3 regions of the Halonatronomonas betaini genome follow, and region 1 is predicted to be linked to each of the others. Evidence: riboswitches for the same ligand, from Rfam matches in the RefSeq annotation. Region 1 holds a riboswitch; each other region holds the start of a gene.

Evidence for each region. A riboswitch is a leader RNA that binds a small molecule or an ion and turns the genes downstream of it on or off. The one in region 1 is predicted to bind cobalamin.
Region 2: another riboswitch for cobalamin. It lies ahead of I0Q91_RS10340 (ECF transporter S component); the one in region 1 lies ahead of I0Q91_RS09490 (hypothetical protein).
Region 3: another riboswitch for cobalamin. It lies ahead of I0Q91_RS03780 (precorrin-8X methylmutase); the one in region 1 lies ahead of I0Q91_RS09490 (hypothetical protein).

The regions. Positions count from the first base shown of each region.
Region 1 covers NZ_JADPIE010000005.1:37,518-41,844, reverse strand. The annotation lists gene I0Q91_RS09495 (carboxypeptidase-like regulatory domain-containing protein) at 929-1,903, shown strand; cobalamin riboswitch at 2,149-2,326, shown strand; gene I0Q91_RS09490 (hypothetical protein) at 2,493-2,888, shown strand; gene I0Q91_RS09485 (hypothetical protein) at 2,851-3,390, shown strand; gene I0Q91_RS09480 (YaaA family protein) at 3,599-4,327, opposite strand, start outside.
Region 2 covers NZ_JADPIE010000005.1:210,107-214,433, forward strand. The annotation lists gene cobU (bifunctional adenosylcobinamide kinase/adenosylcobinamide-phosphate guanylyltransferase) at 1-376, opposite strand, end outside; gene I0Q91_RS10330 (ABC transporter substrate-binding protein) at 376-1,299, opposite strand; gene I0Q91_RS10335 (hypothetical protein) at 1,318-2,076, opposite strand; gene I0Q91_RS10340 (ECF transporter S component) at 2,060-2,551, opposite strand; cobalamin riboswitch at 2,710-2,848, opposite strand; gene I0Q91_RS10345 (MFS transporter) at 2,912-4,198, opposite strand.
Region 3 covers NZ_JADPIE010000002.1:145,402-149,728, forward strand. The annotation lists gene cbiD (cobalt-precorrin-5B (C(1))-methyltransferase CbiD) at 1-942, opposite strand, end outside; gene I0Q91_RS03780 (precorrin-8X methylmutase) at 952-1,563, opposite strand; cobalamin riboswitch at 1,768-1,959, opposite strand; gene I0Q91_RS03785 (ankyrin repeat domain-containing protein) at 2,049-2,270, opposite strand; gene I0Q91_RS03790 (hypothetical protein) at 2,283-3,971, opposite strand; gene I0Q91_RS03795 (hypothetical protein) at 4,265-4,327, opposite strand, start outside.

The DNA of each region.
Region 1 (4,327 bases):
AGGTGGCATTTGTCTATGATGACTCACCTTTATAATGAGGAAATCCAATGTTAGCAGCAGGCCCTAATATAGGGAGATGGGTAGCGCCAGTTAATACGTGTAGCCGGAAGAGTTGTTGCTAAATAGGCAGGTGTGATTAGGGTCGGAATGACTTGAATAACTTTAAATCAACCAGGGGAGGTCTATATTAGTTTTCAGCTAAACAGCTGAAATAAGCCGAGATATAACCCCTAAGGGAAAGTCAAGGTAAGGCTAATATAGAAATCAGATGATATCATAGTAGTGATGACAGCTATCCCGATGATAGTTAGGCAACTGACAGGAGGATAAAGATAGCTTGAGTGAAGGATATCTACGTTATCGAAGTTTGAAATGAGATATGAGTGGCTAATTGATTATAGCAGTTTAAACTTTAATTTAAGATTAAAGAGGCTGATAATGGAGCAGTTAAGGAGAATAAATAATCTGAGGCTGTGGAATGTTAGCAATACTGCCACTTTAGTAATAATATACTGGAGGGAGCGATTGGCTTTAAGCCTAGAGACGTGGCCAGTAATATTATGAATACAAAGGGTCAATAAAGCTTTAATATCAAAAGAGTAGAACTGATAAGTTGTGAGAAACGCTGACTTATTCCCTGCTATGGGGCAACGATAATGGTAAGCTGTTTACGGGAGAACCGTACGTGCAGTTTGACGAGGGGTCCCAGCTGTAAAAGGCTGGTCCTACTCTCTTTCAAAAAATTTTGTTTTAGTAGCAGCCTGGTTAGATATTAAGTAAAATATTTATAAAGATGTGACCAGTTTATGAGTAGAATCTAAGTAGAATGTGACTGACAGACAATAATAATAGGGTATAATTAGATTAATGAAACAATAATTAATTAAAAATGTTATGGAGAAGTGGAATTCATTTAGGGGGGAGAGATATGAAAGAGAGAGATGTTTTAAGAAAAATGATGGTTATGGTATTAGTATTTTCGATGGTATTTATATTAACCTCCTGTGATCTTAGCAGCTCCAGTAGAGAAACAATTGAAGATGTTAGAACAGGTGTGGGTTCGGTTTCAGGATATGTAACAGCTCCAGATGAAGTAACACCAATTATAGGAGCTACTGTAGTGGTAGACAAATTGGCAATACAAACAAGCACGGATGAAGAAGGGTTTTATACACTTAGCGATATAAGTGTAGGTCAACAAAATATTATTGCATTCAAAGGTAATTTTAAGGCTGAAATCATGGTTAATATTGCTGCTGGAGAAAATATTCAGGTAGATAATGTAGTTTTACAGCCTACAGGAAAGATCGGGGTAAATAATGGTAGTTATGATGATATTGCTGGGATTCTTGAAAAATTAGGTTTTGAATATGAAAATATAAACTTAGCTACCCTTGCAGATTCAAGCAAATTAGAAGAGTTTGTAGTATTGTTTTTTGAATGTGGGGGATTAAGCATTACAGAAAACTCTACAGAAGCTAATAATCTTTTGAATTTTATAGAAAATGGTGGCTATATTTATGCATCGGACTATGCATTGGATATACCTGCCAGGTTATTTTCCGATAAAATAGATCTTTTGGGCAGAGTAGGAGAAGGAAGAGATGAAGATGTATTGGCAAATATCCATAATGAAGATATTAAATTTATTTTGGGAAAGGATACTATTAATTTAAACTATTATGATTCACCAGGATGGAATGTAATAAACTCGGTAGCAGAGGATGTAAGTATAGATGTCACTGGAGATATTTATGTTAGTGGCGAAATCGTTGAAGATAGCCCGCTTCTAGTTCATCTCACTTATGGTGATGGTTATGTAATCCTTACGACATTTCATAATGCTACAAATGCAACTGAAGATATGTTAATAATACTTCAGCAGATGGCTTTTGGTTTTTAGTAATCAATTTGAGTTCTTTACAATATTCAAGAGTTTCTTCAATGAGTTTCTAGAAATTTTCAATATCACCTAACCAGAAATGTTTATTGAATTCTTTGAAGAGCATCCTAACTTTGTACTTGAAGATGGGCATATGTTATCATTAAAAACTAGAAGTGAGATATAAAAATAAAATTTGCTAAAATTTTTATTAAAAAAAGGAGTTTTAGAGTTTACATCGAAATAGATATTAGAGAAAGCAAAAATTAAATATAGATAGTTTAAGTTTCTGCAAAGAATTAAAAAGGAAGCCAGTGAAAGTCTGGCACGGTCCCGCCACTGTAAAGGTGAGTTTTTCCATTAAGGCCACTGGAATCTATTCCGGGAAGGCAAGGAAAAACGTTGAACCTGAGTCAGGATACTTGCTTAAACAATTCAAAGATACCCACGGTGTATGGGATATATCTCAATGAGATTATTCTATAAATGTATTTTACCCACTATGCCTCGCTGGTATGGTGGGTCTTTTATTTTAACTCCCTATACCTGCTGGTATTGGGAGCTTTTTATTTTAAAATCATTCAAAAAGTTATTAGAGGGGTGGATAAAAATGAATAAGAAAATTGGTTTAATAATTTTAGTTGTTCTTCTAGCCGCAGCCGGACTTGGAATCTATAATTATTATCTTGCACCAGAAGGTGTTGAGGGTGCTAAAATAGTAAGTCTTGAAATTGTGATAGAGGATGAAGGAATCGATGAAGACTTTGAGTTTAATACTGATGCTGAATTCTTATTAGGACTGTTAGAAGAAGAGGCAGAAACTTTAGGCGCTGGATTTGAAAGCTTTGACTTTGGCACAATGGTTGTTGAATTAATGGATTACGAAGCAGATGGCAATCAGGAATATTTTCATCTCATGGTCAATGGCGAAGATGCAGAAAGAGGTCCTGGGGAGGTACCATTAGAAGATGAAAGCAATTACAGGTTCGAGCTCAGAGGATACTAGAAGTTTAGATGTTTATGATATTGTCCTGGTTGGGATTCTCAGTGCGACTCTAACTGCCGGTAAAATGGCTCTGGCTTTTGTTCCTAATGTTGAAATAATAACCCTGTTATTTATTCTTTATACTGTGTCTGTTGGTCTTAAAAAGGCTCTTTTGACTGCTATAATATTTTCGACAATTGAAATATTTATTTATGGATTTAATACCTGGATATTAGGTTATTACTTTATCTGGCCAACATTAATTTTAATAACCTGGGGTTTAAGAAAAACAGTAAATTCAGAGTACGGATATGCTATCGTTGGTGGTCTGTTTGGTTTATTCTTTGGTATGTTCTTTGCAGTTTTTGAATCTATCTTTTATGGTTGGGCCTATGGTTTTGCTTACTGGGTTAGAGGAATTCCGATGGATATACTCCATGGGGTCTCTAATTTTATAATTATTCTCTTATTATTTAAACCACTTTCACGCATCTTAAAAAAGTGTGTGAGAGGGGATATCTAATCTTAAAAGACTAAAAATGTTCAATCAAATATTCAAGATAATACAGGCCAGAATTTAATGGACCTGACGGTTACCAAGTAGTATCTCTTAACAAATTTCACAAAGTTTATAAAAATTAATAATAAGCCCACCATAAATTAACTGGTAGGCTAATAGTCTTACACTATTAAGTTTTTGCTCTAATTAGATCAAGATTTAATTTTAAGCTTTATTTTTCAAATGGTTTGATAAAATAAAAATTGTTTTCATCAGATTCTGCTTCATTAAATCTGTAACCATCCAAATCAATTTCTTTAATTTTATCCAGACTTTTTACCTGATTTTTAATCAATTCATTGAGTAATTTTCCTCTATTTTGTTTAACATAATAGCCGACTGTTTTAAGACTGCTGTCTTCTTTTTCTTCCTTAAAATAAAAATCAACTATCTTTCCCTGGAAATTTTTTTCGACTACTTTGCTATATTCATTCGAGGCCAGATTGATAATTAAATCAGTGTCAGCAAAATAACTTTCCATTACTTCCTGCCAGTATTCATATAGATTAATATTATCTGGCTTTAGTCTCATTTCTAACCTATAGGGCCAAATCTCTGTATTGGAATGGATTGGTCCATAGATTGGAGAGAGTATAACAAGTTTTTCCTGTATATATGAAAGCTGTTTATTATTAAAGTTCTCAAGATCAATCTCTTTGAACACAGCCCCATTATAACATTCAATCGCAGGAATAGTTTCATCTTCAAAACTATGCTCCTGGTAGAGTTCAAATGTCCTGTCTAAGAGGTTTCCCTGAATATCAAGCTCTTCCCCTAAATCGTCTTTTGGCAATGATTTTAGATAATCAAATAATTTATTTGTCAACCCTTTTTTTAAAATATCTCTGCCTTTTTCTTCCCGTTTTCTTTGATGATTCTGAGTCTTACTTGGAGATAAGAT
Region 2 (4,327 bases), 170 kb from region 1:
TTAAAGAATTTTTCCCATGCAAAAATTTTATCAAATTATTTAATTTATCTTTAATTGCTTGAAGTTCAAAGTCTTCTTGAGCCATCATATGGTTTGTAAGTAGCAATGTTATACAATCTAAAATGACCACAGATTCTTCAGGAATATCAGCAGATTTTATTGCCTGATATGGATTTAAATCTGCTTCAATAGTCATCCAATTTTCAGGGCGTTCTGCTTGATGCCTTTTGATTCTGGTCTCCATTTCTCCATCTTTAGCTGTAGCTGTGGCTAAATAAATAATCTGCCGGCTATATTTTTCCTCCTGGCCGGCAGCTATTTTTTCAGCTAAAGAGCTTTTTCCGCTCCTGGCTCCTCCTAAAATAAAGACAATCATTAAATATCCTCAAGTTCTTCCTGGATTTCAGGATAAATAGCTCCTGCTAAAGCTTTTAATCCATCTATTAGTCTAGGTGATGGACGGCTAACAAGATCCTGATCTATTATATGAACTCTATCTTCCTGAACTGCAGTTAATACCTGATAATTATCTCTATTTAAGATTTCTTCTTTAGATACTTGATGGTCAGCGCTATGGGGTGTCGAAATATAAACTTCTGGATCTAAATAAATTAGATCTTCTAAGCCGAATTGAGGCCAACCACTGCCGGCTTCAGCACCTATATTTTCTCCACCTGCTAAGGAAATCATATTATCTATAAAATTATCGCCACCAGCAGTTGTTAAAGGTTCATTCCAGATCTCATAAAAGACCTGAGGCCTCTCATCTCTATCTCCTATTAAATCAAGAATTGCATTCATTCTAGATTCCATCTCATTAACAACCTCTGTTGTTTCTTCGATATTTCCAGTTACCAGACCTAATCGATTCATTGCAGAAAAAGTATCCTGAACACTTGCTGGATAAAAACCTGCTACATTCATATCAAGTTCCTGTAAACGTTCAATAACTTCCATAGGATTAATACCATCAGCCACAATTAAATCTGGCTCTTTGCTAACGATTGCCTCTATATTTGGTTCTGTAATGCTCCCGATAGTATCAACTTCCATGGCTTCTTCTGGATAATCACAGTAAGTAGTTATGCCAACGACTCTATCACCAAGGCCAACAGCAAATAGCATCTCAGTTATATTTGGGGCGAGAGAGATAATTCTTTCAGGGGCTTCATCTAGCTCAACTTCATTGCCTAAATCATCTGTTATACCAACTGTTGCAGATTGAACAGCAGGGGGTATAAGTAAGGCAATTAATAATAAAATAGAACTTATTTTCATAATTCTACTAAATATTTTCATAATAAATACCTCCAATTATTAAATCAACTTTCCTAATTGAGTTATAGGAATTTTTAGCTCATTTTGATAATAATCAATTTCTCTATTTGAAACTAATAAAATCGCCGTTGCAGGTCCAGCTGACTTATTCTCAAGTTGGTTATTAAAAGATTTATATTCCAGCCCAGTTTTGTCCATTATAGCTTTAATTCTCATTAAAGCTCCTCCTGAGCCAATAGGCATTAAATTTTTAGTCGATTCATCTTCGACTAAGTTTTGAAATACCTCAGGGTTGATGATTTTATCTGAATTCCTTAAAACTTCTGCACCAACAACTGGTTTTCCAACAATAAATAAGTTATCTCCTTTATTTACCTGAAGCCAGTTAAGCCTATCCTCCGTTGATAAGCCAGTGGCCATAATAGAAACTGATGTCTGCTTTGATTTGAAATTATCCTCAGTGCTCCCGGTAATTTGATTTTTTATTTCTATTGACCATTCATCTAAAGCTTTTAAAATACCAGTTTTAACATCTTCATAATAACTATTTGATAGGGAGGTTGAAAAGGCAATTAATACAGGTCTACCACCAGTTACTAATATATCCAGCAGAGCAACTCTGGTTGTAAAATAAGCAATAGTTTCAACTTCGACGAAAAATTCATCTTCTTTGAGTATACCAATCCCTGAAGCAATATCAATACTGGTCAAAATATAGATATCATCAGGCTGGCCAGATACTTCTTTTTTATATAAACTTATATCAACTGGTAAAATGCCTCTATAATTCTCTGACATTTTCAAATCTCCTCTCTAATAAATTAACCATTAAAGTTGCCACTGATATGTTAAAGGCAGCTCCTATTGTTAAGACTGGTATCATGGCTAAAAAGAATTGTATACCTAATAGAGGAATTAAAAAGGCATTAATCACAAATCCATTTAAAATTATCCCGACTAAACCGGCAATCCAGTGATTATATTTCTGCCAGAAATAAGAATAAAATGGAGCTATTCCAGCCATCAATACTGCTATTATTAGATGGATAGGACCAAGAGGAAGACCTGATCTAACTGCTGTTAGAATATGACCCAGGCCTAAAACTAATGCCCCTGAACCTCCTCCTAATAAAATTGAAGCAATAAAACCTGGAGCTGAATCTAAAGCAACAGATCCTATAGGACCTGGCAGCATAATATAAGAGCCGATAGCTGAAAGGGCCACAAATAATGCAATTAATGTTAGCTTATTTAAAGGCAAATCCCTGTTCAAAACTACACCCCCTTCTGCCAGTGAATTTTCAACCTGCAGTCAGGGCTTCAAATAAAAAAACCTGACTATCTACATCTCCAGTAGTAGTCAGGGTATTATCAGCATAAATTTCTAGCTATCTTATACCATGACCTACAATCCTTGTTCCCGAAGTATGCAGGTTTTATCGATATCAGGCAGGTCTCCTGGCTCCTATCAGAAATGATAGTTACAGTGGCGGGCCCGCTCAGGTCTTTCACCTGATTCCCTATTCTCCTCTGAAAATAATCAAAGGCACCTAAATATCGCTTAATTATCTAATTATCTGGCTTAATATCAATATTCTCTGTTTATTCTTAATCTCCTGCAAATATAAATATTTTATTTTAATGAAGAATACCGCCAGGAGATTTTATCACTCTGTTTCATATTAAATCCAATTTCTAGTTTCTTAAAAGTCTTACCTAATTCATAATTTTTTAAGATTATAAATGGAATCAAACCAGAGGCCATTAAAAGAAGAGCTATAATAAATATATTATTAAATGAAAGGTGATTTATTAATAAGCCACCTATAATTGGACCTATTAAGCCTCTTAAACCCAGGCCTGTTAAATAGATACCACTATAGACTGCAGATTTTCCTTTTCCTAATTTAATAATCTGGTTTAACCAGCCAACCTCCAGTGCTGAACCAGCAGCACCTGCTGTCATTGAAGCTATAGGTAAAATATAAAAGATTGGATCCATAAAGTATATAACTGGTGATATTAAAAATAATATAATTGCAGACTTAATAACGATAAGTGGGTTCTTTCTATCATTTAAACTTCCCCAGAAAGGGGCAGATATAAACCAGCCAATCATCCAGAATACTGATAGTTGTCCAATCTGGAAGTTATTCAAACCCATTTTATTTACCTGATATAATGGATAAATAGGCACAAGCAGCATATTTCCAAGATCGAAAATAAAAAATCCTAGCATAGTCAGCCTGAATAATTTATCTGTTTTTAATATATTAGCTGTTTCTTTTATAGAAAACTTTCTTTTTTTCAGTGCCTTATCAGTAATTTCAACAGGATCTTTAACTTTTCTAATAATATATGAAGCTACCATGCCTGATATGCCGGCAATAATAAATAAGCGTCCATGGCCATAATGATCAATCATTAAACCGGCACCATAAGTCACTGCAACTCTGCAAATACCAATAATAAATTGTATCAGCCCCATTAAGCGGCCTCTTTCTCTAGCAGGATAAATATTTTGCATTAATGCAGTAAATGCCGGCCAGCCTGCTGCTGTAATTGCAAAATGCAAGATAAGCATAATAGCAAAGACTGTTGAATTTGTAACTAATCCTAGGGCTATTAGTAACATTCTAGAAATAAATCCACTATAGAAAACAAATTTTCTTTTAGATTTATTTTCACTACTATGACCCCAGTATACTGCAAATATATGCCCCATAAAAGGAGAGGCTGTTAAAAGAGCCAATAGAAGGCCATCTATTCCTAACCGTACTGCTGTAGCAGGAAAAAATGGATACAATACCCCTGCATAGAGTGCAAAAAATACAGATGCTGTAGCATCAATCTTAAAATTATATTGTGTTGTTTTGTCCAGATTATTTAATAACTTCATTTTAGGTACTACCAAGTTCATTCTCATCACTTCCCTGACATTGAATTATCAGTTTCAAATTTTACATATATAAACCGGCTCTTTTCTAGAGCCGGTGGTTAAATCCAATATATAAAATAACAAACTCATATTAATATAACGCAGTTAATA
Region 3 (4,327 bases), on a different contig from region 1:
GTCTGCAGCTATTTCTTCAGCAGTATTAGCCTGCATTATCCTGTCAATAATCCCCTGACTGGCTCCATTTAGTGCTGCCTGGGCAGCTATAATTTCTCGCCTTCCGTCTGCTACTTTACTATGAGTATTAAAGATGCCACCAGCTATTTTAATTATCTTGCCGATATGGCCTATAATTAAAATTTGTTTCAACTCCAGGTCATTAGCTTCATCAAGGATATAGCCAACAAAATTGCTCATTCTGATGATTTCATCTTCCTGGTAACCCAGTTCAAAGGCTTTATTTTTGCCATGATTGCCAAAGACAAATACTAACTTTTCTCTGCCAGACTCAGCTGCCTGCTTAAGTTTTAGGGCTAAAGATTCTTTATAAGCCGATTCTGACATCGGTTCAACGATACCAGTAGTTCCGATTATAGAGATGCCACCTTCAATACCAAGATCTGGATTGAATGTTTTTGCAGCTGCCTTCTCTCCTTCTGGAACTATAATCTCTACTTCCAGGCCACTGCCAGGTTTCAAATAATCTTTAATTGCCTTTTTTATCATCTTCCTGGGAACCGGGTTTATTGCTGGCTGGCCAACATCTACTGCCAGGCCAGGTTTAGTGACCGTTCCTACTCCTTTTCCACCTTTAATAATAATTTCATTCTGCTCAATCTCTTTTATTTTAGCAATAATCTCAAGCCCATCAGTTATATCTTTATCATCACCTCCATCTTTTTTAACAGAAGCTAATGCAGATTTATCATTAAGGATATAATTCAAAATGTCTAATTCTACATCTATACCTGCTGGAGTTGGGATGATAATAGTCCTGTCTTTCTCATTTTTAAAGAGTAATTTAGCTGCTGCTTTTGCTGCTCCTGCTGCTGCAGTCCCAGTAGTATAGCCCAGTCTATATTCTTTGCCAGCTTTTTTTATATATTTGTTAAAAGCCATATTTATCACCTACATGTAAAGGATCGAGTTGATTATTGATGCTGCTACAGCACTCCCTCCCTTTCTTCCCTGCAATGAAATATGAGGAATATCTGACGCAATTAATTTGTCCTTTGATTCTGCAGCCCCAACAAAGCCGACTGGTGTTCCGACGATAAAATCAATCTGTATATTTTCTTCCTGGTTTAATCTGATTAATTCAAAAAGAGCAGTTGGAGCATTACCGATTGCAAAGACTTTTTTACCTGGTTCTTTAACTGCCTTTCTCATTGACATTATTGACCTGGTAAGACCTGTCTTTTTAGCCTCTTCTCGAATTTGTTGATCTGCAATATAGCATTTTAACTGACCACCATATTCTTTTAATTTGTTAGTATTAATGCCAGCTTTAAGCATATTTACATCAGTAATAATATCGGCACCTGATTCAATTAATGATCTTAGCTGGTTAATGCCATCTGGTGAGAGCTTTACTTTATCTACCAGGTTAAGATCTGCTGTTGCATGAATAACTCTTTTGATGACCTGTTTTTCTCTTTCGGACCCTTTTAGCTGATTTAGTTCTTTTTCTATTATTTTCATACTCTTTGATTCAATTTTTTCTGGGTTATTATCCTGCATACTTACCACCTCTTTAAATTCATTTATATAAGAAATAAATTTTATTATAATAAAAAATACCCAACCCGAAGGTTGAGTATAAAGAGTAAATAGCCACATTTAGATATAGTTCAGCCTATAAAAAGACCTGATTTGCCTATAATAATGCAAAAAGAGTGCTATAAAGCTGGCTATTTATCTACTCTACCTGCTTTCGAGGTCTCTGTAGATAAATACTACCAGGCAGGTCTCCTGACTTACAGGATTAATGATTATTCCAACCTTCCCTGCTATAATAAGCAAGTGGTCATTATGAAATAATCTCCTGATTACAGTGGCGGGCCCGTTCAGGTTTTACACCTGATTCCCTATTCTCCTCTGGCCGTAACCAGAGGCACCTGATAATATAATATTTTGTTTTCTAATTTAATTATTCAAGATAAAAATTAAAATTCCTTTTTTATTTCTTAAATCTTTTTTATTAAAGGCTTAGCAAGAAATTTTTGCTAAAAGAAAATTTCCTCAATGTTTTTAATTATAAAGGTGGCATAGATATTGAATATAGCTGCTTCAGTTTTTTCAGATAATCTTTCATAGGATTCAGTTTCAGTTAATTCTGGGTTTTTCTCTGCATAGTCTAAGGCCATCATACCATCTCTATCCTGCATGGTTGGATCTGCACCAAAATCCAATAGGGTATGAATAATTTCTTCTGAATTATTGAACAATGCTTCATTATCTTAAATCAAAAACGAATGGAGCTCATAAACAAATATTGCCTGATTAAGCCAGTAAAACCACAGTATTGCAGAACCTATGCCTATATATAATGAATGGTCCCTGTCATATTTAAGGAAATAAATAAATCCAAGGCTGACTAATGTTACAATTCCAAATATAAGAGGAATATGGCCTGCTGGAGGCTGATATATAAAGAATAGATACTGTAAACTACCATGAATAAATATATTAAAGACAATTATGCTAAAAACTATGCCTATAAAAGCAACCAGAGGTGTATCATTTGTCAGGTTACTGAATTTTATGGATTTTTTACTCAATAAATATATAATTATAAATACCAGTAATACTGGAACCAGGATATTTACCAGGCCGTAATTGAATCCAACTATAGGATAAAAAAGATGGATTCCTAAAATAGACAATAATTCAAGTGGCGTTTCGATAGTGTTGAATCCCATCAACTCCATAACTCCAATCTCTTCTGGTTCTATTGTATTTGAATAATATATATCTCTTCCAGGAGAGGCTGCTTCTGTCCAGAATAAATGATGTTTATCTTCATGTTCTATTACATTTGAATTACTGCTGAAATTATAAGCCGGAAATATTCGTTTGTTTTGTAGGCCATTATCGCCTTCAGAAAAGCGATTTTTAAAGAGGGCTGCCTGTCCTCTTATTTCAAGATTACGGGAATTGATAATTACTTTTTCGTCACCATCAACAAAAAATGATGGATTTATACCAGGATTGCGGGAGAACTCTTGAAAATCCAGTTCATTATTTAAATGTCCAGTTATGATTATATTATTATCAATGTCACTATCAAGTTGAACCCAGGATAACCATAGCTCATTATTGTATTCTCCAATTTTTATGTTGGCATTATTTCCATAGGATTGACCAAGTTCTTCTGTTGCCTCAAATTCTCCAGTTTCAGTATCTAACTGACTGAGATTAAGTAGATAGCGGTTAAATCTATCATCATCACTGGAAATGAACATTTTCTCTGGATTAATTTCCTGCCAGGCTAAGAAGACTTCATTATCGATAGAGGCTAACTTTGGATAGCCTATACCCTGTTCAAAGGTATGGGTTATTGAAAAAATTTGTTCTTCATAAAGCTCATCATAACCCTTAATGGATAGAATGTTTTGCCCTAATTCTTGATCCCTTTCACTGTAGGCTAAAATAAGCATATCATCAGTTTCAGTAATGCTTAATGAACCTGGAAAACTTATATCTTCCTGCAGAGTAACCGGGTCACTTTCAGCAGTTAGATTTTGAGATTTTAGGTTTTGATTGCTGGAGCTTGAACCGGCAAAATAAAAGAGGTAATCTTCATCTGCAACAGAGATTGCCTGGGGAGCTACTACCTGGCCTACTCTGACAGGTTCAGCTTCTGCCAGAATTTCGCCACTGTAAACTATATCTTTTTGTTTAATAATTCTCTGGCCATCATCATCTTCAATGGTAAAAAGACTATAGCCCTGATCATTCAATAGAATATCATAGGATCCAGTCGGTACGTTTGCAGCAACTTGAACTGGCTGTGACCAGTCTTCTAATCTCAGATGCTGAATTTCATCTGGATTATTCTGATAAAAATTAAAATAAAATAAGGATAGTACCAGCAGGATTACAAATGAACCGATAAAAAATAGTAGAATAGGCCTTAAACTCTTCAACTTAACCCCTCCAGTTTTTGTGATATAAATATTTATTAAAGCTATCATTTATCTAATTAGTGATTGCTTAAAATTTTCCTTTTTATTTTTTTGATTTTTTGATATTAGTTTTGAATTACTATCGGTCTGATCTCAGAAAAGTTAATAATCAGAGAAAGTAAGTGCAAGAAAGGTCGAACTTGCAAAAGTGCTGCATTGTTGTAACATTTTAGGATAATAGAAAACTGAAAGAGCGATTCTTTGAGCCAGACCTGTAGTCCAGCCCATAGAATCGCTCTAAATTAGCTTTACTTTTATACTTCTGGAATCATATCCTCTAATTCGTCATCGATTTCCATTCTTTCAATTTTCTCTGA